DNA from 4 places in the Paraburkholderia sp. MM5477-R1 genome. Region 4 is predicted to be linked to each of the others. Evidence: predicted binding sites of a transcription regulator. Region 4 holds the regulator's gene; each other region holds the start of a gene.
The links. The regulator LexA, encoded in region 4, represses DNA repair genes until DNA is damaged. The targets are predictions, from matches to a motif close to ACTGTATNNNNATACAGT.
Positions count from the first base shown of each region.

Region 1: a site for LexA is predicted at 4,898-4,915, ahead of OKW35_RS32060 (PA0069 family radical SAM protein). Genes of this name have one in related genera too.
Region 2: a site for LexA is predicted at 5,695-5,712, ahead of recA (recombinase RecA). Genes of this name have one in related genera too.
Region 3: a site for LexA is predicted at 4,233-4,250, ahead of imuA (translesion DNA synthesis-associated protein ImuA). Genes of this name have one in related genera too.

Region 1 covers NZ_JBNDMC010000007.1:683,786-690,946, forward strand. The annotation lists gene OKW35_RS32040 (electron transfer flavoprotein subunit alpha/FixB family protein) at 1-845, shown strand, start outside; gene OKW35_RS32045 (acyl-CoA dehydrogenase) at 944-2,734, shown strand; partial or broken gene OKW35_RS32050 (D-amino acid dehydrogenase) at 2,874-4,283, opposite strand; gene OKW35_RS32055 (Lrp/AsnC ligand binding domain-containing protein) at 4,340-4,828, shown strand; gene OKW35_RS32060 (PA0069 family radical SAM protein) at 4,974-6,125, shown strand; gene OKW35_RS32065 (NINE protein) at 6,161-6,628, opposite strand; gene OKW35_RS32070 (PQQ-dependent sugar dehydrogenase) at 6,819-7,161, opposite strand, start outside.
Region 2 covers NZ_JBNDMC010000007.1:207,669-214,829, reverse strand. The annotation lists gene OKW35_RS29800 (TerC family protein) at 1-536, opposite strand, end outside; gene sucD (succinate--CoA ligase subunit alpha) at 700-1,581, opposite strand; gene sucC (ADP-forming succinate--CoA ligase subunit beta) at 1,712-2,881, opposite strand; gene OKW35_RS29785 (DUF2889 domain-containing protein) at 2,937-3,611, opposite strand; gene recX (recombination regulator RecX) at 3,742-4,509, opposite strand; gene recA (recombinase RecA) at 4,517-5,593, opposite strand; gene OKW35_RS29770 (response regulator) at 5,848-6,681, shown strand; gene OKW35_RS29765 (sensor histidine kinase N-terminal domain-containing protein) at 6,691-7,161, shown strand, end outside.
Region 3 covers NZ_JBNDMC010000007.1:509,626-516,786, forward strand. The annotation lists gene OKW35_RS31190 (VOC family protein) at 1-83, opposite strand, end outside; gene OKW35_RS31195 (hydroxymethylglutaryl-CoA lyase) at 85-1,050, opposite strand; gene OKW35_RS31200 (CaiB/BaiF CoA transferase family protein) at 1,064-2,257, opposite strand; gene OKW35_RS31205 (LysR substrate-binding domain-containing protein) at 2,373-3,278, opposite strand; gene OKW35_RS31210 (hypothetical protein) at 3,586-3,804, opposite strand; gene OKW35_RS31215 (hypothetical protein) at 3,877-4,086, opposite strand; gene imuA (translesion DNA synthesis-associated protein ImuA) at 4,265-4,972, shown strand; partial or broken gene OKW35_RS31225 (Y-family DNA polymerase) at 4,902-5,606, shown strand; gene OKW35_RS31230 (SOS response-associated peptidase family protein) at 5,692-6,654, shown strand; gene OKW35_RS31235 (GFA family protein) at 6,811-7,161, shown strand, end outside.
Region 4 covers NZ_JBNDMC010000007.1:1,990,735-1,997,895, reverse strand. The annotation lists gene nodI (nodulation factor ABC transporter ATP-binding protein NodI) at 1-829, opposite strand, end outside; gene OKW35_RS38010 (universal stress protein) at 1,251-1,718, shown strand; gene OKW35_RS38005 (DUF2939 domain-containing protein) at 1,837-2,433, opposite strand; gene OKW35_RS38000 (hypothetical protein) at 2,553-2,897, opposite strand; gene lexA (transcriptional repressor LexA) at 3,018-3,668, opposite strand; gene OKW35_RS37990 (sulfate ABC transporter substrate-binding protein) at 3,980-5,026, shown strand; gene cysT (sulfate ABC transporter permease subunit CysT) at 5,187-6,083, shown strand; gene cysW (sulfate ABC transporter permease subunit CysW) at 6,080-7,087, shown strand; gene OKW35_RS37975 (sulfate/molybdate ABC transporter ATP-binding protein) at 7,088-7,161, shown strand, end outside.

The DNA.
Region 1 (7,161 bases), 1.3 Mb from region 4:
TGGTCGCGGGACATAACGCGCAGGGCGCGGCCGATGCGGCCGCGAAGATCGCTGGTGTCAGCAAGGTGCTGCTCGCCGATGCGCCGCAACTGGCCGCAGGCCTCGCGGAAAACGTCGAAGCGACGGTCCTGACGCTTGTGCAAGATGCGGCGAAGCACTACACGCACATCCTCGCGCCGGCTACCGCCTACGGCAAGAACATCGCGCCGCGTATCGCCGCGAAGCTCGACGTCGCGCAGATCAGCGACATCACGGCAGTGGATAGCGCCGACACGTTCGAGCGTCCTATCTACGCGGGCAACGCGATCGCGATCGTGCAATCGGCTGATCCGATCAAGGTCATCACCGTGCGCTCGACCGGTTTTGATGCCGTCGCGGCCGAAGGCGGCAGCGCAGCGGTCGAGAAGATCGAAGCGGCAGCCGACGCAGGCCTCGCGCAGTTCGTGAGCCGCGAAGTGACGAAGCTCGATCGTCCGGAACTGACGAGCGCGAAGATCATCGTGTCGGGTGGCCGTGGTCTGGGCAATGGCGAGAACTACATGAAGGTGCTGGAACCGCTGGCCGACAAGCTCGGCGCGGCACTGGGCGCATCGCGTGCGGCGGTCGACGCGGGGTTCGTGCCGAACGATTATCAGGTCGGTCAGACCGGCAAGATCGTCGCGCCGCAACTGTACGTCGCGGTCGGCATCTCGGGGGCGATCCAGCACCTCGCCGGCATGAAGGACTCGAAAGTCATCGTCGCGATCAACAAGGACGAAGAAGCGCCGATTTTCAGCGTGGCCGATTACGGCTTGGTTGGCGATCTGTTCACCCTCGTGCCGGAACTCGTGAGCGAACTCGGCTAAGCGCCGCGGCGCCTGAAAGAGGCCGCCGAAAGCAAGCGAAGGGCGCAGGACCGACCAAGTCCCGCGCCCTTTTTTCATATCAAGGGAGGAGAACCGAAATGAGCTATACGGCGCCCATCAAGGACATGCTGTTCGTGATGAAAGAACTGGCCGGACTCGAAGACATCGCGAAGCTGCCCGGCTTCGAGGACGCGAACCTCGACACCGCGCGGGCCGTGCTCGACGAGTCGGCGAAACTATGCGGTGAAGTGCTCGCGCCGCTGAACGTCGACGGCGATCGCAATCCGAGCAGCTGGAAGGATGGCGTGGTCACTGCGACGCCGGGTTTCAGGGAAGCCTTCCGCCAGTTTGCCGAAGGCGGTTGGCAGGGCGTGCAACATCCGCTCGACTACGAAGGCCAGGGCCTGCCGAAGCTGATCGCGACGCCTTGCATCGAAATGCTCAATGCGTCGAACCTCTCTTTTGCGCTGTGTCCGTTGCTGACCGACGGCGCCATCGAAGCGCTGCTAACCGCTGGCAGCGAAGCGCAAAAACAGACCTATGTGCCCAAGCTGATTTCCGGCGAATGGACCGGTACGATGAACCTGACCGAACCGCAGGCCGGCTCCGATCTCGCGCTCGTACGCACGCGCGCCGAGCCGCAGGCCGACGGTTCGTTCAAGCTGTTCGGCACGAAGATTTTCATCACGTGGGGCGAGCACGACATGGCGAAGAACATCGTGCATCTGGTGCTCGCACGTACGCCGAACGCGCCCGATGGCGTGAAAGGCATTTCGCTGTTTCTTGTGCCGAAGTTTCTCGTCAACGAAGACGGTTCGCTCGGTGAGCGCAACGACGTTCACTGCGTATCGATCGAACACAAGCTCGGCATCAAGGCGAGCCCGACCGCGGTGCTGCAGTTCGGCGATCACGGCGGCGCGCTCGGTCAGCTGATCGGCGAAGAGAATCGTGGCCTCGAATACATGTTCATCATGATGAACGCCGCCCGTTTCGCGGTCGGCATGCAAGGTGTCGCGATCTCGGATCGCGCATATCAGAAGGCGGTCGCGTATGCGAAAGAGCGCGTGCAGAGCCGTCCCGTGGACGGCTCCGCGAAGCAGTCGGTCGCGATCATCCAGCACCCGGATGTGCGCCGCATGCTGTCGACGATGCGCAGCCTCACCGAGGCGTCGCGCGCGCTCGCCTACGTCGCGGCCTCGCACTGCGATATCGCGCATCGTCATCCGGACGATGCGACGCGCGCGAAGCATCAGGCGATCTACGAATACCTCGTGCCGATCGTGAAGGGCTGGAGCACGGAGCTGTCGATCGACGTGACGAGCCTCGGCGTGCAGGTGCATGGCGGCATGGGCTTCATCGAGGAAACCGGCGCTGCCCAGTACTACCGCGACGCGCGCATTCTACCGATTTACGAAGGCACGACCGCGATCCAGGCCAACGACCTGATCGGTCGCAAGACGCTGCGCGACGGCGGCAAGGTCGCGAAGGAACTGCTCGCTGGCGTCGCCGAAACGGTTGAAGCGCTTGGCGCGCAGCAGGGCGCGGCGTTCGCATCGATGCGCACACAGCTCGCGCAGGGCCAGCGCGCGCTTGGCGCGGTCGTCGATTTCGTCGTCGCAAATGCGAAGGGCGATCCGAATGCGGTGTTCGCGGGCAGCGTGCCCTATCTGAAGCTCGCGGGCATCGTGCTGGGCGGCTGGCAGATGGCGCGTGCGCAGCTTGCCGCGGCGACGAAGCGCGACGAGGACCCAGCGTTTCATGACGCGAAGATCGCGACCGCGCGGTTCTACGCCGAGCACGTGCTGCCGCAGGCGGCGGCGCTCGAAGTGGCGATCGTCAGCGCGAAGGGGGGCGAGGGCGTGCTGGCTTTGTCGGAAGACCAGTTCTGAGCATGCCTCGATGCCGGCCGCGATCGCGGCAGCACATTGAAATGCAAACGGCGCCCCGCGAGGCGCCGTTTGTTTGTCCGGCTGCTGTTTGTTGCGGCCTGCGCCGCGGCCAGGGCCGCGTCAGCGCACGCACTCAAACTCACGCATACGCCGGCCGATGCTCGCCCGCGGTCTCGCCGAGATAGCGATGCACCGACAGATCGTCCGCGCGAATCGCGGGCTGCTTGCCCGACATCAAGTCGGCGAGCAGTTGGCCCGAGCCGCACGACATCGTCCAGCCAAGCGTGCCGTGGCCGGTGTTCAGGAACAGGTTCGGCACCGGCGTGCGGCCGACGATCGGCGTGCCGTCCGGCGTCATCGGCCGCAGACCGCTCCAGAACGTCGCCTTCGACGTGTCGCCGCCGCCCGGGAACAGGTCATTCACAGAAAGCTCGAGCGTCTCGCGGCGCGCCTGGCGCAGCGATTTGTCGAAGCCGACGATCTCGGCCATCCCGCCGACGCGAATTCGGTCGTCGAAGCGCGTGATCGCGATCTTGTAGGTCTCATCGAGCACGGTCGACACCGGCGCGGCAGCCGCGTCGACGATCGGCGCGGTGATCGAATAGCCCTTCAGCGGATAGACCGGAATCTTCACTATGCCATCGAGGAAGCGCGTCGAATACGAGCCGAGCGCGACCACGAACGAATCCGCGCGCACGAGTTCGCTGCCGCACTGCACGCCGGCGATGCGGCCGCCCGCCATCGCGAGCGCGTCGATCGACGTGTTGTAGCGGAACTTGACGCCCAGTTCCTCGGCGAGCGCCGCGAGGCGCGTCGTGAACATCTGGCAGTCGCCGGTTTCGTCGCCGGGCAGGCGCAGGCCGCCGGTGAGCTTGTGCGACACCGCGGCGAGGGCTGGTTCGGCCTTGGCGAGTTCGTCGGCCGTCAGCAGTTCGTATGGCACGTTGGCTTCCTGCAGCACGGCGATGTCTTTCGCGGCGCCGTCGAACTGCTGTTGCGTGCGAAATACCTGCAGCGTGCCGCCGGTGCGGCCTTCGTACTCGATGCCGGTGTCGGCGCGCAACGCCTGCAGGCAGTCGCGGCTGTATTCTGCCAGCCGCACCATACGGCCCTTGTTCACCGCATAGCGCGGCGCCGTGCAGTTCTGCAGCATCTGCCACATCCATTGCAGTTGGAACGCGGTGCCGTCGACGCGAATCGCTAGCGGCGCGTGCTTCTGGAACATCCACTTGACGGCCTTCAGCGGCACGCCCGGGGCGGCCCACGGCGAAGCGTAGCCCGGCGAGATCTGGCCCGCGTTGGCGAAACTGGTTTCGAGCGCCGGGCCGGCCTCGCGATCGATAACGGTCACTTCGTGACCGGCGCGCGCGAGGTAATACGCACTCGTCACGCCGACGACGCCACTGCCCAAAACGACGACTCGCATAGCTGCTCCAGATATCCAAAAATTGAGTGAAGGCAAGGCGCTCGTCGGAGCTTCGATCTGATTCGATTCGACGAGCTGCAATGTGAGGTGAAATGCCGTTTGCCCAGTGTTAACCGCTATACTATTAACTGTGAGACAGGTTTTGTTATTGTATTTTCATCATTTTTAGAAAAAACACCATGCGTACCCAGCGCCAGCCCGTGCGGGCTCTCGACAAGCTCGATCACAAGATCCTGCGGCTCCTGCAGCAGGACGGCCGTATGGCGATGAAGGACCTGGCGGAGCAGGTCGGTCTGTCGGTGACGCCGTGCATCGAGCGCGTCAAGCGGATGGAGCGCGACGGCGTGATCACCGGCTACTACGCCCGCGTGAACCCGGCCGAGCTGGGCGCGGCGCTGCTCGTGTTCGTCGAGATCACGCTCGATCACAAGAGTGGCAACATGTTCGATCTGTTCCGGCGCGAGGTGCAGAAGATCCCCGAGGTGCTCGAGTGCCACCTCGTGTCGGGCGATTTCGACTATCTGATCAAGGCGCGCATCGGCGAAATGGCCGATTACCGCAAGTTGCTCGGCGATATCCTGCTGCAGCTGCCGGGCGCGGTGCAGTCGAAGAGCTATGTGGTGATGGAGGAAATCAAGGAGACGCTGACGATCGCGGTGGGCGAGTAGGTGCCGGTTCACTGACGGGGTTGGACGCGCATCAAGCGACCAACGAAGTGCTCGACAAACGGCGTAAACACTGTATATTTATACAGGTATTTTGCGCCGCTTTCCTTTGGCGCCTCCCGTTTGTGTTTGCTTTGCGTGGCCCGCCGTGGATGACCCCGACACCCCTGACATTCCCGAATTTCCGATCGCGCCGCCGGCGCCTCGCAAGGGGCGCGGCGCGGTCACGAACCTGCAAGGCCGCTACGAAGTCGACCGGCGCGAAGCCGTCCACGACGGCTGGCAGACGGCCGACGAAGACGGGGAGCCGAAGGTCCTGCGCACGCAGGTGTTCGAGGAGCGCGCAAAAACCATCCTCACACGCAATGCGTCGCCGGACATTCCGTTCAATGTGTCGCTGAATCCTTACCGGGGCTGCGAACACGGCTGCATCTATTGCTTCGCGCGGCCCACGCACAGCTACCTGGGCTTGTCGCCCGGGCTCGATTTCGAAAGCCGCATCTACGCGAAGATCAACGCGCCCGAACTGCTCGAGCGGGAACTGTCGAAGAAGTCCTATGTACCCGAGCCGATCGCGCTCGGCGTCGCCACCGATGCATGGCAGCCGGCCGAACGTGACTTGCGTCTTACGCGTCGCGTGATCGAGGTGCTCAGCGAGCGCAACCACCCGTTCGCGGCGATCACCAAATCATCGCTGATCGAGCGCGACATCGACCTGCTTGCGCCGATGGCCGGGCGCGGGCAATTCATGGCGGCGATCACTATCACCACGCTGGACGCCGACATCGCGCGCACGCTCGAACCGCGCGCGGCCACGCCGTCGCGCCGGCTGCGCACGATCCGGACGCTCAGCGAGGCGGGCATTCCGGTCGGCGTCAGCATCGCGCCGGTGATCCCGTTCGTCACCGAACCGGATATGGAGCGCGTGCTCGAAGCATGCGCCGAAGCGGGCGCCAGCAATGCGAGCTATATCGTGCTGCGGCTGCCGTGGGAGGTCGCGCCGCTGTTCAAGGATTGGCTGGGCGCACATTTCCCGGATCGGGCCGAGCGCGTGATGAGCCGTGTGCGCGACATGCGAGGCGGCAAGGATTACGATTCTTCGTTCTCGACCCGCATGAAGGGAGAGGGCTTATGGGCGGATCTGCTCAGGCAGCGCTTTCACAAGGCCGTGCGCCGGTTAGGGTTGAACGGGCGCGACCGCGGCATTCTCGACATGTCGCATTTCCGCCGGATCGAGCCGCCGCGCGCCGAGCAGGTGAGCGCACCGGCGCGCGACAATCCGCAACTGAGGCTTTTCTAGCGCGCAGGAACGTCTGCGGGTCCCGCCACGGGGCATTACTGCGAAATCGCTTTGGCCGCTTCGACCTGACTTTCGAAGTAGGTCTGGAACGCGAGCGCGAGACCGGTCATCAGCAGAAACGCACCGATCAGCAGCGAAAAGATCACGACGAAAATGACCGTCCAGCCGGAGCGGCTTTTGCGTTGCGTGTGGGTATTGAATTGCGCATCCCATTTCTGATCAGGACGCAGCCCGTAGACGAGCGCCGCCAGAAACGCGGCAAACAGCGAAACCGCGCCGATCGGCGCGAGCACCCAGCCCAGGATCGACGCGCGCTCGGTCGCGACCAGCAGCATCACGCCGGGAATGCCGATCAGCGTGCCGAGTAGATGCGCCCAGCCGTAGATGTCTCGGGTGCCATACAGATAGAAGCGGTGGGCGCCGAGGCTGCCGAACAGGAACGCCAACGCGGCGGTGAGCGTCTTGGATCTGAAGCGCGGGGAAGTCGAGGCAGCGGTGGGCATGAACGCGTGGGCAGAGTGACGGGCGGTCGAAAGGAGCGGCGCGCCGCGGGGGCGCGGACCGACGCGCATTCTACGCCTGCGGCGCGCGGGTGGTCACGTGGAGGACGATCGCCCAGGCTGAAAGCGGGGCGGCGAGATGCGCCGGACCTGGCTCAGGGTGAGTTCAGCCGGGCATGCGTGCATCCGCGCGTTACGGCGCTGAATACGTGATGCGATAGATTGCGCCGGCGGTATCGTCGCTGATCAGTAGCGAACCGTCTGGCAGCGGCAACACGTCGGCGGGGCGGCCCCAGACCGATTCGCCGGGTTGCAGCCAGCCTTCGGCAAAGACCTGCTGGCGTGCGTGGCTGCCGTCAGGGTCGGTGATCACGCGCACGACGCGGTAGCCGACCTTCTTGCTGCGGTTCCACGAGCCGTGCTCGGCAATGAAGATATTGTTGCGGTAGTCGGCTGGAAACATCGGGCCGTCGTAGAAGCGCATGCCAAGCGCCGCCACGTGCGCGCCAAGCTTGACCACTGGCGGCGTGAATTCG
Region 2 (7,161 bases), 1.8 Mb from region 4:
AGGCCCGCGCCGAACAGTACGATGCCCGGAAAGCGATCGAGCAGCTTCAGAATCAGCCGGCTGCCCCACACGATCAGCGGAATGCTCACGACGAGGCCAAAGATCACCAAAGCCAACCGGTGCTCGTGCTCCGCGGCTTCGGCCGCGCCCGCGATCGCGATCACGTTGTCGACGCTCATCACCGCATCCGCGATGATGATCGTCTTCACCGCCGAGATCAGCTTGTCGGCCGGCTTCACGTTGTCGTGAGCGTCGTGCGCCGGCGCGAGCAGGCGCACGCCGATCCACAGCAGCAGCAAGCCGCCCGCGAACTTCAGGAACGGCACGTCGAGCAGCACGACCGCGAACGCGATCAGCACGACGCGCAGCGCGATCGCGCCGGCGGTCCCCCACACGATCCCACGCATGCGCTGCGACTGCGGCAGGTTGCGGCAGGCGAGCGCGATCACGACCGCGTTGTCGCCGCCGAGCAGAACGTCGATGACGATGATCTGAAAGACCGAGCACCAATGGAGGGTCGTGAAGAATTCGAGCATGGAAAAAAGCATAAGAAAAAATCGACCGCGCGGGCAGAACCGCGGCGCAAGCGCGGAAAAAAAAGCGGGGGAGTCTGCACTCCCCCGCTTTTCGGGACCGCCCGCTCACGAAAGGAGTTCGTAAGCGTAACAAAATCGCGCGCCAACGGCACGCGAATTCGATTTACAGCATCGCCTTCAGAAGACGCGCCATTTCCGACGGGTTCTTCGTGACCTTGATACCGCACGCGTCCATGATTTCCAGCTTCGCTTCGGCGGTGTCCGCACCGCCCGAGATCAGCGCGCCGGCGTGGCCCATGCGCTTGCCCGGAGGCGCCGTGACGCCAGCGATGAAGCCAACCACCGGCTTCTTCATGTTGTCCTTGATCCACTCAGCAGCGTTCGCTTCGTCCGGACCGCCGATTTCGCCGATCATGATGACGGCGTCCGTATCCGGATCGTCGTTGAACATCTTCATCACGTCGATGTGCTTCAGACCGTTGATGGGGTCGCCGCCGATGCCGACTGCCGACGACTGGCCGAGGCCGATCGCGGTAAGCTGGCCGACTGCTTCGTACGTCAGCGTGCCCGAACGCGACACGACGCCGATGCGGCCCTTGCGATGGATGTGACCCGGCATGATGCCGATCTTCAGCTCGTCCGGCGTGATCGTGCCCGGGCAGTTCGGTCCGAGCAGCAGCGTCTTGCGGTTTTCGCGACGCATACGGTCCTTGATCTCGATCATGTCGCGGACGGGAATGCCTTCCGTGATACAGATTGCGAGATCCAGGTCGGCTTCGACTGCTTCCCAGATTGCGGCGGCAGCGCCTGCCGGCGGAACGTAAATCACCGACACGGTCGCGCCCGTCTCAGCCTTGGCTTCAGCGACGCTCGCGTAGATGGGGATGCCTTCGAAATCTTCGCCGGCGCGCTTCGGGTTCACGCCCGCGACGTACGCTTCGCGGCCGTTTGCGTATTCACGGCAAGCACGCGTGTGGAACTGACCGGTCTTGCCGGTGATGCCCTGCGTGATGACCTTGGTGTCTTTGTTGATCAGAATCGACATGTATTGACCTCTGTTCGTTTGGCGTCGCGCGGTAGCGCCACTCGGCGCGATGCTTCACGCCTGTGTCGCTTGCGCGCCGCCACTCGTAAACCTGGCAAATGAGCTGGTAAATGCGCCGTGGACAGCTGGCTTACGCCTTGCCCGAAGCAGCCGCGACGACCTTCTGAGCCGCCTCTTCCATGCTGTCCGCCGAGATGATCGGCAGGCCGGATTCGGCGAGCATCTTCTTGCCCAGGTCTTCGTTCGTGCCCTTCATGCGGACCACGAGCGGCACCTTCAGCGACACGGCCTTCGACGCCGCGATCACGCCTTCCGCGATCACGTCGCAGCGCATGATGCCACCGAAGATGTTGACCAGAATCGCGGTCAGGTTCGGGTTCTTCAGCATGATCTTGAACGCTTCGGTGACCTTCTCGGTCGTAGCTCCTCCGCCGACGTCGAGGAAGTTCGCCGGTTCGCCGCCGAACAGCTTGATGGTGTCCATCGTTGCCATTGCGAGGCCGGCGCCGTTCACCAGACAGCCGATGTTGCCGTCGAGCGAGATGTACGCGAGGTCGAACTTCGACGCTTCGATTTCAGCCGGATCTTCCTCGTCCAGATCGCGGTACGCGACGATTTCCGGGTGACGGAACAGCGCATTCGAGTCGAAGTTGAACTTCGCGTCGAGTGCGATGACCTTGCCGTCGCCGGTCAGGATCAGCGGGTTGATTTCGGCGAGCGATGCGTCGGTTTCCCAGAATGCCTTGTACAGGCCTTGCAGGATCGCGCGAGCTTGCGGGATCGAAGCGTCGGGCACGCCGATCTTCTTCGCGAGGTCGTCTGCTTCCGAGTCCTTCAGGCCGGTCGACGGATCGACGGCAACCTTGTGGATCAGCTCAGGCGTCTTTTCCGCGACTTCTTCGACGTCCATGCCGCCTTCGCTCGACGCCATCACGACGATCTTCTGCGAAACGCGATCGATCACGAGACCGACATACAGTTCCTTCTTGATGTCGGCGCCTTCTTCGATCAGCAGGCGGTTCACCTTCTGGCCTTCCGGACCGGTCTGGTGCGTGACGAGCTGCATGCCGAGGATCTGGTTCGAGTACTCGCGAACCTGTTCCAGCGACTTGGCGACCTTGACGCCGCCGCCCTTGCCACGGCCACCCGCGTGGATCTGAGCCTTCACGACCCACACCGGGCCGCCCAGCTCTTCCGCGGCCTTGACCGCATCATCCACCGAGAAGACCGGCTTGCCGCGCGGTACCGCGACGCCGAATTTCCGCAGGATTTCCTTACCCTGGTACTCGTGAATCTTCATGCGTGATTCCCTTCAGTCTGAGAGTTGGATAGAACTTCGATTCCGTTGCCGCCGTTCAGGCCGACGCGTCGCCGCTTCGTTCGCGGGCCGCCGCGCCGTCCGACGGGGCCGCACGTTCCGCCGGACGCGGTGCATGACCATACCAGCGCGGATAAAACTGTTTCACCGCCTCGCCGTCGAAACGCAGCGCGTGGCAGCGTCCCAGCTGGAATGGCGGTTTGTCGTTGGAATGCTCGCCTGTGCCGTTGGACGATTCGTCTCCGGAACCCGCGTTCGCGCCCGGCGTGCCGTCATCGGTGTTCCATACGTCGCCGGCGAACGCCTGGATCGCGGCGGTCGGCAGGATCGCGCACAGCTCGGTGAGATGCGTGCAACCGGCCGTGCCGGCCAGCAAACGGGCAGCATCGCGACGGAAGTTGTGGAACAGATTGAGCCCGATGAGGGCACGGTAGGCGGGATTGCTGGCTTGGCACAACCCTGGATAGGGCACCCAGTCGGACGACGCCTCGGCGTTGACGACATTGAGCTTGCGATCGATGGTGATGCGAAGCCAGAGTTCATGGATCGGCTGACCATTGGGCCGGACACCCGACGCAAGCGCCACATCGCGTGGCTTTTCGTCGGTCAGGCACGCTTCCACATCCCACAGGCCATCGGCTCGCTCGTAAGCTTCCGCTCTGATTGCGCGACGATGGCGCAACTGACGGGACACTGGCGGGGAGAGCGACATGCGGGAAGGAAAGGCCGGATTGGAAAACTTCTGGAGTTTAGCATAACGGGTATTTGGGACAGCCCCGATTGCGCACGGCCTGGCGCCAGATTATGGCGCGGTAATTGCCCTACCCGTCGAGACTGGCGTGTTAGTCGCCGTCCCCGATGTCGTCGATACCCTTCAGGATCTTGCCGATCGTCGCGCCGGAGAAGCCGCGCGACGCGAGAAAGCGCGCCTGCTTCGCGCGCTCGGCCGGCGTTTGCGGCAACTGGCCGAACTTCTTGCGCCAGACCGCCTGGGCGCGCGCGAGTTCGGTTTCGCGCAATTGCACGCTCGCCTCTTCGACGAGCGCCGGGTTGAGCGCGTGTTGCTTCAGTTCGCCGAGAATGCGGCTCGTGCCGAGCCGCGATGCGCGCCGATGGATCAGGCTTTCCGCGAAGCGCGAGTCGGATAGCCAGTTTTCGGCCTGCAGCGCGTCGAGCACCGTGTCGAGCGAATCGGTTTCCTCGACGTAAGGCTTCAGCTTGCGGGCGAGGTCGGCGCGGCTATATTCGCGGCGCGACAGATAGCCGAGCGCGCGCGCTTTCAGCGAACGGGCGGGGCGTTGGGATTTTCTGTTGTCGTCTTTGTCGGACTGGCCCGGCTTCTCTTCGCCGGGTTGGCGACGCGAGCGGGTGTAGGTGACCTCGGAGGGGATTGGGGAATCGAGTCCGGAGGAATCCCGGCTGGACGACGCTGCAGCGGGCGCAGACCGCGTACGCTGCGGGCCGCGGCCCGCGGCGCGGTCATGTGCGTCGAACGGTTCGAACGGTTCGAACGGATCGCCGGACTCAGGCGATCCGTCCGCCGCGTCGCGCGGGCCGTCCGGATAGCGTCCGGAGTCGAAACCGGACAGCGGCCGGCCTTTGCGTATCACTTGATGCTTACTCTTCTTCGCCCGCGACTTCAGCGTCCGCGCCGGTCACGGCGTTCGCCATCGCGGTAACGCCCAGCGATTCGCGGATACGGTTCTCGATTTCGCGAGCGATATCCGGATTTTCGCGCAGGAATTCACGCGCGTTGTCCTTGCCCTGACCGATCCGCTCGCCGCTGTAGCTGTACCATGCGCCGGCCTTGTCGACGATCTTCGCCTGCACGCCGAGGTCGATGATTTCGCCCTGACGCGAGATGCCCTCGCCGTACAGGATGTCGAAAATCGCTTCACGGAACGGCGGCGCCACCTTGTTCTTGACGACCTTCACGCGGGTTTCGTTGCCGATCACTTCGTCGTTCTTCTTGATCGAGCCGATGCGGCGAATGTCCAGACGCACCGACGCGTAGAACTTCAGCGCATTACCGCCCGTGGTGGTTTCCGGGTTGCCGAACATCACGCCGATCTTCATGCGGATCTGATTGATGAAGATCACGAGGCAGTTCGTGCGCTTGATCGTGCCGGTCAGCTTGCGCAGCGCCTGCGACATCAGACGCGCCTGCAGACCCGGCAGCGAGTCGCCCATTTCGCCTTCGATTTCCGCCTTCGGCACCAGCGCCGCGACCGAGTCGATCACGATCATGTCGATCGAGCCCGAGCGCACCAGCGCGTCGGCGATTTCGAGGGCCTGTTCGCCGGTGTCCGGCTGCGAGACCAGCAGGTCGGCGACGTTCACGCCGAGCTTGCCCGCGTATTGAATGTCCAGCGCGTGTTCCGCGTCGATGAACGCCGCGGTGCCGCCGAGCTTCTGCATTTCGGCGACGACCTGCAGCGTCAGCGTGGTTTTACCGGACGATTCCGGACCGTAGATTTCGACCACCCGGCCACGCGGCAAACCGCCGACGCCCAGTGCAATGTCGAGGCCGAGCGATCCGGTGGAGACCACCTGGATGTCTTCGACTGCCTCACCTGCGCCGAGCCGCATGACCGACCCTTTGCCGAACTGCTTTTCGATCTGCGCGAGCGCGGCGGCGAGAGCCTTGCTCTTTTCAGCAGTCAGTCCAGCCGAGCCTTTCTTGCTTTCTTCCATGAATCGTCCTTTGCTATGATGAACGGCGTCTGAGGCAGGTGTGCACCCGTGGTTCCACTCGAATTGAGCGGAATCTCCAGGACATCACACGAAACGCAGACACTGTATAAAAAAACAGTAGTTTTGGCAAGCGCGATTGTGATGCGAACGCGCATCTTTTACTGTCGCATCGCCCCAACTACCCACAATAATGTTCGGAGACCGCTGCGCGCCGGGGCAACCCCGCGGTGCCGGCAAAGCCAGGCTGGCGCATCATGCGAATTCTGATTGCCGAAGACGACAGCATACTCGCGGATGGTCTGGTTCGATCACTCCGCCAATCGGCCTATGCGGTCGATCACGTGAAAAGCGGCGTAGAAGCCGATACCGCGTTGTCAATGCAGACGTTCGACCTATTGATCCTCGATCTGGGCCTGCCGCGCATGTCCGGGCTCGAGGTGCTGCGCCGCCTGCGCGCGCGCAATTCGAACCTGCCCGTGCTGATCCTGACCGCCGCCGATAGCGTCGACGAACGCGTCAAAGGCCTCGACCTCGGCGCCGACGATTACATGGCCAAGCCCTTCGCGCTGAACGAACTCGAAGCGCGCGTGCGCGCGCTGACACGGCGCGGCGCGGGCGGCGGCCCGACCGTCGTGCGGCATGGCTCGCTGTCGTTCGATCAGGTGGGCCGCATCGCCTACGTCAACGACCAGGCGATCGATCTGTCCGCGCGCGAACTCGGGCTGCTCGAAGTGCTGCTGCAACGGATCGGCCGGCTGGTCTCGAAAGAGCAGCTCGTCGACCATCTATGTGAATGGGGCGAGGAAGTCAGCAACAACGCGATCGAAGTCTACGTGCACCGGCTGCGCAAGAAGATCGAACCGAGCGGCGTGCGCATCATCACCGTGCGCGGGCTCGGCTACTGTCTCGAAAAAGCGGCGCCGCCGGCGAATGCGAGCGCGCCCGCCACCCCGGCCGGCTCCGAGCCTCAGACGGCACAAGCGGCACAAGCGGCACAAGCGGCACAAGCGGCACAAGCGGCACAAGCGGCACAATCGTCCACCGCGCCGTCGTCCACCGCGATGCCGGCGAGCCACCACTACAAATAGAGGCCAGCGATGTCCGCACGCGCTGATCGCGCCACGGCGCACGCTGCGGACCTCGACGAGGCGCGCGACGCGCGCTACGCCAATCCGTTCGCCCCGCCCGACGAAACCGAAGCCGCCGCCGAAGCGCGTCCGCGCTCGCTGTTCGGCGAAATTCTCGACTGGATGCTCGCGCCGCTGCTGCTGCTGTGGCCGATGAGCCTCGCGGTCACCTATCTGGTCGCGAAGTCGATCGCGAACGGGCCGTTCGACCGCGCGCTCGAAACCGACGCCTACGTGCTCGCGCGCCAGATCCATCCGGTCAATGGCGTCGCGGAGCTGTCGCTGCCCGAGTCGACGCGCGATTTCCTGCGTGCCGACAACGTCGACAGCGTGTTCTTTCAGGTGCTCGGCACGCGCGGCGAGCTCGTGGCCGGCGAGCGCGACATGCCGCTGCCGCACGAGGAGGACCGCCCGCCACCGGGCCTCGTCGAATTCCGCGAC
Region 3 (7,161 bases), 1.5 Mb from region 4:
AGCACCTCGACATAAAATTGCTTTGTGGCGGCGAGGTCGACGCAGGTCAGTACGAGATGGTCGAGGTGGTCGATAAAGGTCATCTCACACTCCCGTGGCAAAAGCTCGTTGCTCCGGGAGGCCGTCGTTCGACAGGCATGGCATCGAATGCAAATCTGAACGTCTGCCAGCCTTCAGTAGTTGGCTTGGAACGTCATGGCCGATGAGATGAGGAAGAGACGCCGAGGCGGACAGCAGTTCGGCTAGGTTCACCCCGGTGTCATAGCCATCGAGTTCCAACATATGCACCAACTCCTCCGTGCATACATTGCCCGTCGCGCCGGGCGCATATGGGCAACCGCCAAGTCCGCCGAGCGACGCGTCGAACCGGTCGATACCTGCCCCTAGAGCAGCCAGGGTGTTTGCAAGAGCCATCCCACGGGTATTGTGGAAGTGTAGGGTGAGTTCGAGCTGCGGGAACTGAGCGCGCGCGGCGCTGCACAGCGCGCCGACTTGGGAAGGGAAGGCCATCCCAGTTGTGTCGCAGAGAGTCACACCGTGGACGCCTTCCGCGGCGAAGCGCTCCATCCAGCGAAGCACTTCTGTCTGTTCGATGTCACCTTCCATCGGGCAGCCCATCGCTGTGGAGAGCGAGACGTTAATTGCTACGTTCGTCTGCTTCACAACGCCGATTACGTCACGAAGCTGGGCGAACGACTGCTCGCGACTCATGCGCAGATTCGTGCGGTTATGGTTTTCGCTTACCGACATGACGAGGTTGACTTCGTCCACGCCACACGAAAGAGCTCGCTCGGCGCCTCGGATGTTCGGAACGAGCACCGTGTAAATCACGCCTTCATGGTGTTTGATGCCATGCATGACGGCCTCAGCGTCACGCAGTGCGGGTATCGCCTTTGGCGATGTAAAGGAGGTGACCTCAATCTTGGCGTAGCCGCATGCGCTCAACCGGTCAATCAGCGCAATTTTTGCGTCGGTGTCAACGAACTGCGCTTCATTCTGAAAGCCGTCGCGAGTAGCGACCTCTTGGATATAAACACGTTTGCCATTCATCGCGGCTGTCCTTTTAGATAATGCCTCGCGAGCGCCATGCGTCTCGCGTCACTTGGTCAATGCCAACTCGCTCCAACACGGCGTCCGTATGCTCGCCGAGCATTGGCGCAGGAGAGTCAACCGTTCCGGGAGTCGCACTGAGTTTGGGAACGATTCCGGGAACCTTGACCGGCGTCCCATCGGGCAATTTGGTCTCGAGAATCATGTCTCGTGCTTGGTAGTGCGGGTCCGCCGCGATGTCGGCGACGTCGTAAATCTTGCCGGCAGGAATTCGCGCCTCGTTAAGGGCGGCGAGAACATCGTCGAGCGGCTGCCGACTGGTCCATTCGCCAATAGCCACGTCGATTCGCTCCACTTGCTTCACTCGACCATCGTTCTGGGCAAGTGCGGGGTCGTCTGCGAGGTCGCGACGTCCGATGAGTTCCATCAGGCGCCGGAAAATGCTGTCGCCATTACCGGCGATGAGCGCATACTTGCCGTCGGCACAGCGATACGCGTTGGACGGAGCGATACCCGGCAAGCTGCTACCGGCCGGCTGGCGTACTGCACCGAATGCGGAGAATTCGGGCAGGAGGCTCTCCATCATGTTGAAGACTGACTCGTAGAGAGCCACATCAATCATTTGCCCTTCACCACCGTTCTGGTCGCGATGACGCAATGCCAAGAGGATGCCGATTACGCCATGCAGCGCCGAAAGAGAGTCGCCGATGGACACCCCGACACGAACGGGCGTGCGACCCGATTCACCGCTGAGGTGGCGCAGGCCTCCCATTGCTTCTGCCACAACGCCAAACCCCGGTCGGTCACGGTAGGGACCAGTTTGGCCGTAGCCGGATACCCGAAGCATGACCAGACGCGGGTTGAGAGCATGGAGTTCGTCCCAGCTCATCCCCCAGCCTTCGAGCGTTCCAGGGCGGAAGTTCTCGATGAGAACGTCGCTCACGGCGATGAGCTTGCGAGCGACGTCTTGCCCTTCCGGCGAGCGCAGGTCGAGTGCCAAGGACTCTTTATTGCGGGACTGTGCAGCCCACCAGACGGACGTTCCCTCATGCAGCAGACGCCATTTGCGCAGTGGGTCACCGGTTCCCGGCGGCTCAATCTTGGTTACATGAGCGCCGAATTCGGCGAGCATCTTTCCTGCAAAAGGGCCAGCGATGAGCTGGCCCATCTCCAGCACGCGAATGCCTTCAAGCGGCTTTTTCGTCACGGTTGTCTCCTGTGAAGCGTCGTATAACCGATGCTTCACTGTGGGACAATCCGCGTGAACTGAAAATCGATGAATTTTCAAGCACCCTTTCCGGTTTGGAAAGGGTCGGCGCGCACTACGCGTCGGTGCGCCCGGCCATGAAGTTGAAAAGGCGGGTAGCTTCGGGCGACAGAGCGTCGACCGAGCGAGCACCGATGAACAGCGTTCTGTCCGCCCAATCGTCTAAAAGATGAACTTGGCGTAGTCCGGCGGCTAGGATTTCGTTGCGAACTGCGGCCTCCGGCAGAACGCCGATGCCCAACCCTTGCTCAATCATGCGGCATATCCCGTCGAAGCTGCTGACCTGAATACGTACCTTAAGCGTTCGCTCAGCGGAGAATGCAGCGGCTAGCAGTCGGGCCAGCAGTGAACTGCCTTCGTTGAGGCCGACGTACTCATAGTCGAGAGTGTCGACGAACCAGACACTTTGCTGAGCTGCAAGGGGATGATTATTCGGTACGAGAAGCACCAGCTTGTCGCGTCGGTAGACAGCCTTCTCGATACCCAGAGCTGGAACATTGTCGGCAAAGATGCCGATGTCAGCCTCGCCGCCACGCACTGCTGCGATGATGTCGCCGCTCAGGCGCTCTTCAAGCGAAATCTTGACGCTAGGGTTGTCAGTGAGAAACATTCGAACGTCGCGTGGGAGGAACTGCACAATAGCGGATGTGTTCGCCCACATTCGTACATGTCCTCGGACTCCCGTCGCGTAATCGCTCATCTCTGTGGCCATGCGATTGACGCGTTCAACGACGTGCCGTGCATGCGCCAAGAGGCCTTTGCCCGCACCCGTTAGTTCCACTCCCCGAGGTTGCCTGACCAGAAGGGAGCACCCGGTGCTTCGCTCCAAGTCGGCAACCCGCTTACTCACCGCTCCTAACGTAAGGTTTGTACGTTCAGCCGCCTTCGTAAGGCTCCCGAGCTCGGCGACCACAATGAAGAGCCGCAGCGATTGCAGGTCGTAATGGAAGTAGTTCGACATGGTCAGGCGAACCGCGTGAGGTAGCCGAGGGAAAGCGCATTGTAGTCCTCACACTCTGACCTACGGTCGCTGGTCTTATTCGAGGTATGGAACCGCACCCAAGAAGAGTGGCTCAGCGAGAAGCCTCAGAAACCATACCGAGCCGTCTACGACGATGCAACGAAGGACTTTGGCCGACAAGGAAGTTCGTTCTCTGGCGCCCATTGTGGTTCAAAACTAACTTTTCACCTCGCACGGCAGAACGTCGCGTCGTGCTGGCCGCGGCGCCGGCACTCCGCGCAAGGGACCGAGTTCCGCTTCTTTCGCGCTAGCCGTGGTTGTCAATCCACGCGCGACACCACGCAAGACCTGCTGATTCTGCCTCTTCATCAGTATCGAATGCGTCGAGCACCCCAGACGCCGCCACGACCTTCGAGTCGCGCATAATTGTGCCGCTGCTGGCGAAGCACTCCGGTCGCAAGATGTCGTCCTGCTGAAGGATGGCATGCCCCCACAGGGTGTATCCACGGTATTTGTCAGTCTGCATCTGTCGACCCTTGTCGGTCCTCCGTCCGCTTCTCATCAATGATTGCCTAAACTCGAGCGGCTCGACAAGTATCTACTGCTTGAGCCGTGCAGTGTCGATTCCTGCCATCTTCAACGTAGCGTCAATCACCTTCAGCTCTTGGCCGAAATCAAGCGGCCATTCCTCACCGTCGCATCGTACGGTCATGCCGTTATGCATCGAAATCAGATGACGCGCTTTGAACAGGGCGTCCACAAGCTTTGATTCCCGTTCGGCTTCCCGAACCCATTCGTCTGCTCTCATGTTGAAGTCTCCCTCTGGATAAAGCACGCGGCCAACATCCGCCTCCGAGCGAACGCATCTGCTGCATTGTCGGACTGTTTCTGGGCACGTCCATCGTTCAACCGCAAAAAAGTGTCAGTTCACTCGCATGGATTTGCGTGTACGATACTGTATAAATATACAGGTTTTTGTGCTGCCAATGTCTACCGCTACCGTGCTTGCTGAGGAAATACACCCATCGCTGTGGCGGGCGTCGCAGCTCGCCCGTAGTCGCGGCAGGGTCGTCGAGACTGGGTATCCGGCGCTGTCAGCGGAACTGCCGGGTGGTGGATGGCCAGTTGGCGCGCTAGTCGACCTGCTCGTCCAGCAGGCCGGCGTAGGCGAACTCCGGCTGCTGCGTCCGGCGCTCAGCGCGGCTGGACATCGACCGGTCGCGTTCGTGCAGCCGCCTCATACCCCTGACGGACTGGGGTTGAGTTACATCGGGCTTTCTCTGGACCAGGTGCTTCGCGTAAAGACGCCGAAAACCGCGGATGCATTGTGGTCGGCGGAGCAGATTCTTCGTGCCGGCAGTTGCGGCGCGCTGATTTTCTGGACGCAGTACGCACAGGCTTCATCGCTTCGACGTCTGCACCTCGCTGCCCAGTCATCGGAAACGCTTTTCATCATGGTGCGGCCACTGGCCTCTGCGCAGGATGCGTCACCTGCGTTGTTGCGGCTAGCACTCAGACCATCAGCCGATGGCCTGACTGTGGACATTGTGAAACGACGAGGGCCTTCACGCGCAGAGCCCTTGTCGATTCCCCTTCAACCAACCCCTGTTCTGATTTCACGACATGCGCGTCTTTTTCGCCGTTCATCTGCCGAAGTTGCCGCTCGAGGTCTTCAGACCGAAGTGGTCACCTGAGCCTGCTCACGGCAGCGCCGTGCTCGAGAAAGACAAGGTCATTATTGCGGACGCTACCGCCCGCACGGCAGGTGTGCGTCTTGGGATGAAGCGCGGCGGGGTGCTTACTTTGTCGCCCGAAACGGAAATGCACGAGCGCGACATGGGTCGCGAAGGCGCCGCGCAGCGCGAGGTTGGCATCGCACTGATGCGCTTTTCGCCTGAGGTTGCACTGCTCGATGAGGCCACAGTCGTGGTCGAGGTCGGCGCGAGTTTGCGCCTCTTCGGTGGCTTGCTTGCATTGAGTCGTGAAGCGAAAGCCGTCCTTGGTGCTCTCGGTTTCACCGCGCGCATCAGCGCGGCCCCGACGGGCCAGGGCGCCTGGTTGCTCGCGAAGTACGGGAATCGTCGGGTATTGAAACTCGCGTCGCTTGACCATCGTCTTTCCGCACTGCCGATGGTCGCGGTCCCTGAGGTCCGTCGCTTTTTCGACTGGTTCAATGGCCTTGGCTGCGAGACCATCGCCGACATACGGCGCCTGCCTCGCGCAGGGCTGCAACGCCGGTGTGGCGAGCACCTTCTGGATTCTCTCGACCGGGCCTTCGGCACGGCGCCCGAACTGTTCGACTGGCTTGAGTTGCCGCCGACGTTCACCTACTGGGCGGCCTCATGACCGCGAGCAGGAACTTCTGCTGAGCGGATGCAAATGCGTATCATGAAAGGACAAAACGGAGGCATTCATGTGCTACTCAGCCCAGGTTCTGGCGGACTACCGGAAATTCGTGCGCGCCTTTGGCGCCCTAATGGACATTCACGAGTTCGCCCGTCTGTTTTTTGAGCGCGCCGAAGGCATCAGCAGAGCGAAGATACCAAAAGCCATGGAAGATGCCTTTTCCGAACCACAGGATGATGCGGAGCGCGAAATCAACGCTCTCATTGCCCGGTTCAAATCGGCGCAGGCGACGACACTGGAGCAGGACCTGTTCAAACAGCGCAAGCGACTAGCCGACGCCGAACGGACGTTGCAGACAAAAATCACCAAAGCAGCGACTGAAAGCCAGCGAATCGCCACCGACAAAATTGCATGGACCAAGGGAAAACTTGAAGACTTGCAACGAACCGACCTGCAACCGCGGGACTCGCGCATTTTTCCGGGCAACTACGCACCCGTGATGGTTATGGAAAATGGCCAACGGGTCGTGAAACCCATGCGTTACCAGTGCCGGATTGCTGGAAAGCCCGCGTTTTACGACACCAAATACCCCGGGACTTACAATGCGCGCCGGGATAGTCTTGAAGGTTTCTGGGCACCATGCTTTGGACGTACGCATGCCGTCCTTCTTGTTGAAGTTTTCTACGAAAATGTGAGCAAGGCGAAGTTCGAAGGCACGTTACTGGAGACTCACGAGCGCGACGAAAATGTCGTTCTCGAATTCCGTCCAAGCAACGGCGAGCTGATGCATGTGGCCTGTCTTTGGTCACGATGGAGCGCGCCGGGCCAGCCCGACCTCCTTTCGTTTGCCGCCATTACGGACGAACCTCCTCCGGAGATAGCCGCAGCAGGGCATGACCGGTGCATCATTCCCATCAAGCCGGAGAACGTCGATGCGTGGCTCAACCCCAATCCAGAAGACGTTGCTGCGCAGTACGCGATACTCGACGAGAAGGTGCGTCCCTACTACGAGCACAAACTCGCAGCTTGAGACGAGGAGCATCGTGTGTGAATACTGCAATGACCGGGCGGTGCAGCGGCTCAACGAAGGGAATTTTAGAGACTAAGTTCTCCATTCGGCTGCAGGGGCTATTACGCTAATTTTGGTATCCGGGGTGGCGCAACTTGCGATGTTGGAGGTAGCAAAATGAGTAGCTATGAAGAATTGGTGAAGCAGCGGACCTTCTTGGAATTTCAAATTTACTGCGCGAGGGCGGAAGGGGAATTGGACGTAGAAGCAATTGATGCATTCTTTAAAGAACTTCCCATAGGCCACGCTCGCGAACATATAAATCGCATTCTTGACAAGGATAGAACTGCGCCCGCTCTAGGGGTGCAGTGTCGAAAGAATCTTTTGAACTGGTTGTCCGATAACCCCGAGGAACTTGTACATGTGCCGATTGGTGCTTCCTGCAATTGTGGTGCCGTTCACTTTGCTGTCGACGCCGCACCTACGGAACTCGACCGGTGCGGATGTGCCACGTGCTGGAGATACGGT
Region 4 (7,161 bases):
GCTTGAGGCGCATATGCACGGGCTGCGCGTCGCTCACATAACAGAACAGCGTCTCGCCGCTGATCTCGGTGCGCTCGGCGAGCGGCGCGAGTTCGTCGCGCAACGCAAACGGATCGGGGCCGTAGATCTCGATCACGTCGCAGCCGATTTCGGACTCGATCAACTCGCGCGGCGCGCCTTCGGCGATCTTGCGGCCTTCCTCGATCACGCACAGTCGATGACAGAGCCGTTCGGCTTCTTCCATGAAGTGCGTGGTCAGCAGAATGGTCTTGCCGCGCGCGAGCAGCGAGCGCAGCCGCTCCCAGATCAGATGGCGTGCTTGCGGATCGAGACCGGTGGTCGGCTCGTCCATGATCAGCACGTCGGGATCGTTGATCAGCGCGCGCGCGAGCGTGAGGCGCCGCTTCATGCCGCCCGACAGTTCGCTCACGCGCGCGTGCGCCTTGTTCTCGAGGCGAGCGAATTCGAGCAGACCCGGCACCGCCGCGCGACACTGCGCGGCGCTCATACCGAAGTAGCGACCGAATACGAGCAGATTTTCGCGCACCGTGAAATCGGGATCGAGGTTGTCGAACTGCGGCACCACGCCGACGCGCGAGCGCGCGAGGCGCGCGCGGCCCGGGATCGGCTCGTCGCACAGCCGGATCGCGCCGGCGTCGGGCGCCGCAATGCCGAGCAGCATGCGCAATGTCGTGGTCTTACCGGCGCCGTTGGGGCCGAGCAGCCCGAAGCATTCGCCGGTGTTCACATGAAACGACAATCCGTCGACGACCGTTTTTTCGCCGTAGCTTTTCCTGACCTGATGGAATTCGATGGGGGCGGTGGGCATGGCTCGAGCAAGGCTCCGGAAAAAGACACAACGTACGCGCACGACACACAACATACCTGCGATGCACGCATTGCGCACGCGAAGCCGCTTACTCCAGGTATCGGATCGCTGATGCGAGCGGGTGTCCGGGAACGCGTCATGCGCAGGGTGCGATGCGCTCGTCGGTGTCGATTCGCGCCGCTGATTGGCGGTGGCACGACTGGCACGTCAACCGGCCCGCAGTGTGTCGACGCAGCGTTCGCAAACGAAGTTTTGCATTGCGGCATCCGTGTGCAAACACTGCGTCGGGTCGCCCAACGCTTGTGCAGACTGGATCGGCATGCACCGAGTATGCACTTAGCGTTTTCCATCCCTTGCAAGCCGAATTGCGGCGCACCATGATTGATTCAGACCGCGCTTTCCGCGCGAATGGAGAAAACAGATGGCGAGCTACCAGAAAATCCTGTTGTGCTACGACGGCTCGCGCGAAGGCCGCAAAGCCCTGCGTTGCGGTGCCGATCTGGCGTTGGAACTGAAGGCGGAAACGCATCTGCTGTCGGTCGTCGACATGCGTTCGAGCATCGCGCAGAGCGCGGGCCTGTTGACGGACGTCGCCTGCAGCAGCTTCGAAAAAACGGCCCGCGAGATTCTGCAGGAGGGCGTGAACTGGCTGACCGAGCGAGGCGTGAGCGCGCAAGGGCATTTCGCATTCGGTCATCCGATCGACGAGATCGCCAATCTTGCCAACGAGTTGCAGGTCGACCTCGTGGTGGTGGGTCATCGCTGCAGGACTGGTTTGTCGCGGTGGTGGATGGGGGCGGGCAACACGCCGCTGCTCGACCGCGTGTCGTGCAGCATTCTGGTGGCGTGCTCGTCCGCGCAGGAGCAGCAGCAGGCGGCTGCGGCGTAATGGGCTAGTGAGGGACGCGAAGCCGCGCGCCCCGTTATCTAGTCCAGATGTGAATAGGCCCTGTCGAGTGGCCGGCCCCGATGGCCAGCCACGCATCCCATCCGGCCAGGCTTCGATCTCACTCGTTCAGATTGATCGCCGCGAGTTTCCACGTGACCAGACCTTCGCGACGAAAGATTGCCGAATAATTCGCGTTACCTTCGCCACGCCGGTACGTGATGACAAACTCGTTGAGACTGCGATAGCCGGCCGTGCTTTGACGCCCGGGCGGCGGTGCGCTCGCCTGCGTGGTGGTGTCGCCCGCGGCTGGTGCGGCCGGCGGCGCGGACGGTTGCTCGCCCGGCGTGCCACGCGGCGGCATGCCGTTCAGCAGCGCCGCGACGCCGTCGGGTGTCGCATAGGCATCGACGAGCGGGCCGATCAGCGTCACGCCGATCACCGCGCCGATCGTGGCCATCTTGTTGCCGGCATCCGCCTCGAGCCGGCGTGTCAGCATGGCGCCCACCTGTTGCTTCAGGCTATCGCGTAGCGCGGGAAAGTCCACGTACTGATTGACGGTTTGCACGTCGCGCGCATCGGCGGCGCGTTTGAGATTGTTCACCGCGAGATACGGTGACGCATAAATAAAGCCCAGCGCGGCAATCACGATCACCACGATCAGCGTGATCAGCAGCGGCCGGGTGGCGCTGCCCTGTATGCGTTTCCGAATTGTCATCGAATGGGACTCCACGTCAGTGATGATCTAACGTCGACCACGGCGAGGACGAAACGATCCCATCCCACGCGAATCTCTGAACATCCGAAGTGCTTGTTGCATGCGTACTCAGGATTCGCTCACGCTTCGAACACCGCGCCGTGCACGTTGGCTTCGTCGGCTATGCAGCGATCGATCATACGGCATACGGCGTCGACCGTGCCGACCATGATCAGTCGCGACGGTCCATGATAGACCCGCACCGGCGCGCGACGCGCGGGCTCGGCGATGTTCAGCGCCGAATTCAGCGACACGCGCGCGAACGCCGGCAACGACGACGGCAGACCGGAAGCTTCGGCAGCCGCGTCGAACAGCGACGGCGTGCGCGCAGCGGGCGCCTCGATTAGCGCGCAGGGCGTGAGCTTGCGCAGATGGCGCAGACGGCCGAACTGGCGAAAGGGCAACAGGCGGGCAAGGCGTTCCATGAGTCTCTCCAGGCGATTCGGCGTAAATGCAGGCGTAAATGCGGCTTGGGTCGGAAATGCAGGCGTAAATGCGGCTTGGGTCGGACAAACCGGCGCAAGCGTTCTGGCGACAGCGAAAGATCAGAACTCGCTGGGGCGGATCAGCCCGACCGCGATCCCTTCGAGCGCGAAATCGGCGCTGCCGGTTTCCACGAAGATGTTGTCGTAATCGGGGTTTTCGGCGATCAGTTCGATGCCATTCGGCCGGCGCTTCAGACGCTTGACCGTCACGTCGTCGCCAAGCCGCGCAATGATGATCTGGCCGTCCTTCGCTTCGGTGCGCTTTTGCACCGCGAGCAGGTCGCCGTCGAGAATGCCCGCGTCGCGCATCGACAGGCCGCGCACCTTCAGCAGGTAGTCGGGCTTGCTCGAGAACAGCGCCGGGTCACACGCGTAGTGCTGCGAGATATGTTCCTGCGCGAGGATCGGGCTACCCGCCGCGACCCGGCCGATCAGCGGCAACGACAACTGCATCAGGCCCGCATGCGGCAGGGTGAACTGATACGGCGCGTCCTCCTGCCCGGACAGCAGGCGGATGCCGCGCGACGCGCCGGCCGCGAGTTCGATCACGCCCTTGCGCGCCAGCGCGCGCAGATGCTCTTCTGCGGAATTGGCCGAGCTGAACCCGAGTTCGGCGGCAATTTCCGCGCGAGTGGGCGGAAAGCCGGTGCGTTCGATCGCGCGGCGGATCAGATCGAAAACCTGCTGCTGTCGTGCGGTGAGTTTTGTCATGGCCACTGTATGTATGAACAGGTGACTGTATTTTTATACAGTATTCGGCGCATTTCAAGCTTTACTTTAAGTTCGGCGCAAGGGCCACGCTGGGGCGTCGTTTATCGGCGACATGACGGCGTTGTCGGCGTCCCAACCGCCGGCGCATCTGTCGTTACCACTTTTGAGCATTAAAAAATGAAGAAACATTATTTTTAATAATGAAAGCGCTTCGATAGACTGGCCTCCGGTTGGCGCTCATGTGCACGTGACCGCGACGCAGAACAACACCAGACGCTCATCAGCGGACCATCACGCGGAGAAAAATTGAAATGAACCATCGGCATATGGGGCTTGCGGCTCGAACCAGAAAACTGATCGCGGCGCTCGCCGTCGGCGCGGCCGGTGCGCTCGGCATGTTGGGCGCAAGCGGCGTAGCGCACGCCGACACCACGCTGTTGAACGTGTCCTACGATCCGACGCGCGAGCTGTATCAGGACATCAATCAGGCATTCGGCAAGGAATGGAAGGCCAGGACCGGCGAAGCCGTCACCTTCAGGCAGTCGCACGGCGGCTCGGGCGCGCAGGCTCGCTCGGTGCTCGACGGACTGCAGGCCGACGTCGTGACGCTTGCGCTCGCCTATGACATCGACGCGCTCGCGAACAAGGGGCTCGTCGACAGGAACTGGCAAAAGCGTCTGCCGGACAACGCATCGCCGTACACGTCGACGATCGTGTTTCTGGTGCGCAAGGGCAACCCGAAGCACATCAAGGATTGGGATGATCTGGTGAAACCGGGCGTGTCGATCGTGACGCCGAATCCGAAGACCTCGGGCGGCGCGCGCTGGAATTATCTGGCCGCGTGGGCGTACGCCGAGCATCAACCGGGCGGCAACGACCAGAAGGCCAGGGAGTTCGTCGGCAAGCTGTACAGGAACGCCGGCGTGCTCGATTCGGGCGCGCGCGGCGCGACCACGAGCTTCGTGCAGCGCGGTATCGGCGACGTGCTGATCGCGTGGGAAAACGAGGCGTTCCTGTCGCTGAAGGAGTTTGGTCCGGACAAGTTCGAGATCGTGGTGCCGTCGGTGAGCATTCTGGCCGAGCCGCCGGTCGCGGTGGTCGACAAGGTCGTCGACAAACACGGCACGCGCAAGCTGGCCGAAGCGTATCTGAACTTCCTGTATAGCGAGCAAGGTCAGGAGATCGCCGCGCGCAATTTCTATCGTCCGCGTTCCAGCAAGGTGCCCGCCGATCTGACCGCGAAGTTTCCGAAGCTGAAGCTCTACACGATCGACGATTCGTTCGGCGGTTGGACCAACGCGCAGAAGACCCATTTCGCGGACGGCGGCGTGTTCGATTCAATTTATCAGCCGCAGTAAGAACCACCGCCTGAATCACAGCCAGGGGCAAAAGGGCGCGCCCAATGGGCGCGCTTTCGGCTAACCGGGGTCCGGTGCCCAGCAGTGCGGCAGTACCGCAGTACGGCAGCACGGCAAAACGAACAACCGCGCGAGCATCAACCATGAACGAGTATCCAGCATGACCACGTTGACCTTCCGCAAGCCGAGCGCATTGCCCGGTTTTGGCCTGACACTCGGCATCACGGTGGCTTATCTGAGCCTCGTGGTGCTGATTCCATTGGCGGCGACCTTTCTGAAAACCGCGACGCTCGACTGGGATCAGTTCGTGCGCGCGGTCACGTCGCCGCGTGTGCTCGCGTCGTATCGGCTGACGTTTTTCTCGGCGCTAGGCGGCGCGCTGATCAACGCGGTGTTCGGCTTTCTCGTCGCGTGGGTGCTGGTGCGCTACACGTTTCCGTTCAAGCGTATCGTCGATGCGGTCGTCGATCTGCCATTCGCGTTGCCCACCTCGGTGGCGGGCATTTCGCTCGCGGCCGTGTATGCGGGCAACGGCTGGATCGGCCAGTTCCTCGCGCCGCTCGGCATCAAGATCGCGTTCACGCCGGCGGGCGTGCTGGTCGCGCTGACGTTCATCGGCCTGCCGTTCGTCGTGCGCACCGTGCAACCGGTGCTCGAGGAGTTCGAGCGCGAGCAGGAGGAGGCAGCCGCGTGTCTCGGCGCGTCGCGCTGGCTCACGTTTCGCCGCGTCGTGCTGCCGGCCGTGTTGCCGGCGCTGCTGACCGGCTTCGCGCTCGCCTTTGCGCGCGCGCTCGGCGAATACGGCTCGGTAATCTTCATCGCCGGCAATGTGCCGATGAAGTCGGAGATCACGTCGCTCCTGATCATCACGAAGCTCGAGCAATACGACTATGCGGGCGCGACGGCGCTCGCGGTCGTGATGCTGGTCGTGTCGTTCCTGATGCTGCTGTCGATCAACACGCTGCAGTGGTATCTGCAGCGGCGCACGAGCCGCGGCAAGACGGGATCGGCGCCAGTGGCCACGAGCGTCGCCGCTATCGGTGGAGGTGTGCAATGAGCCGCGTTCCGACCCACCCGGCGAGCGTGGCGCGTCGCCCCGATCCGGTCAGCGAGCCGGCGCTCGTGCGCTGGCTGCTGATCGGCCTCGCACTGCTGTTTCTCGCGCTGTTTCTGGCCGTGCCGCTCGCCGCGGTGTTCTACCAGGCGCTGAACAAGGGGCTGCGTTTTTACTTCGAAGCGCTCGCCGATCCGGATGCGCTGTCGGCGATCAAACTGACGCTGCTCACCGCGGCGATCGCGGTGCCGCTGAACCTCGTGTTCGGCCTTGCGGCGTCGTGGTGTATCGCGAAGTTCGAATTCCGCGGCAAGGCGCTGCTGACCACGTTGATCGATCTGCCGTTTTCGGTGTCGCCGGTGATCTCCGGCCTGATCTACGTGCTGATGTTCGGCGCGCAGGGCTGGTTCGGCCCGTGGCTCGAAGATCACAACGTGCAGATCATCTTCGCGGTGCCGGGCATCGTGCTCGCGACGATCTTCGTCACGTTCCCGTTCGTCGCGCGCGAGCTGATTCCGCTGATGCAGGCGCAGGGCAACGACGAGGAGGAAGCCGCGCACGTGCTCGGCGCATCGGGCTGGCAGACGTTTCGTCGCGTCACGCTGCCGAACGTCAAGTGGGGTCTGCTGTACGGCGTGATTCTGTGCAATGCGCGCGCAATGGGCGAGTTCGGCGCGGTGTCGGTCGTGTCGGGCCATATTCGCGGGCAGACCGACACGATGCCGCTGCACGTCGAAATCCTCTACAACGAGTACAACTTCTCGGCCGCGTTCGCCGTGGCCTCGCTGCTCGCGCTGCTGGCGCTGGTTACGCTGGGGCTCAAGCTGCTGGCCGGGCGTCATATGTCGGCGGAACTGTCGGCGGCGCGCGAAGTGCCTGCGTATGCGGGGCACGTGTCGCCGTCCGGCGCTTCGCAGGCCAATAGCGCGCAGTCCGCTTCGCATTCGTTTTTCGTCAACGCCACGCCTGCGTCGCAGCGACATCCGCTCAAGCAAGGAGAGCTGTAAATGGGTATCACCGTTCGTAACCTGCAAAAGCGCTTCGGCGATTTCGTCGCGCTCGACAACGTGTCGCTCGACTT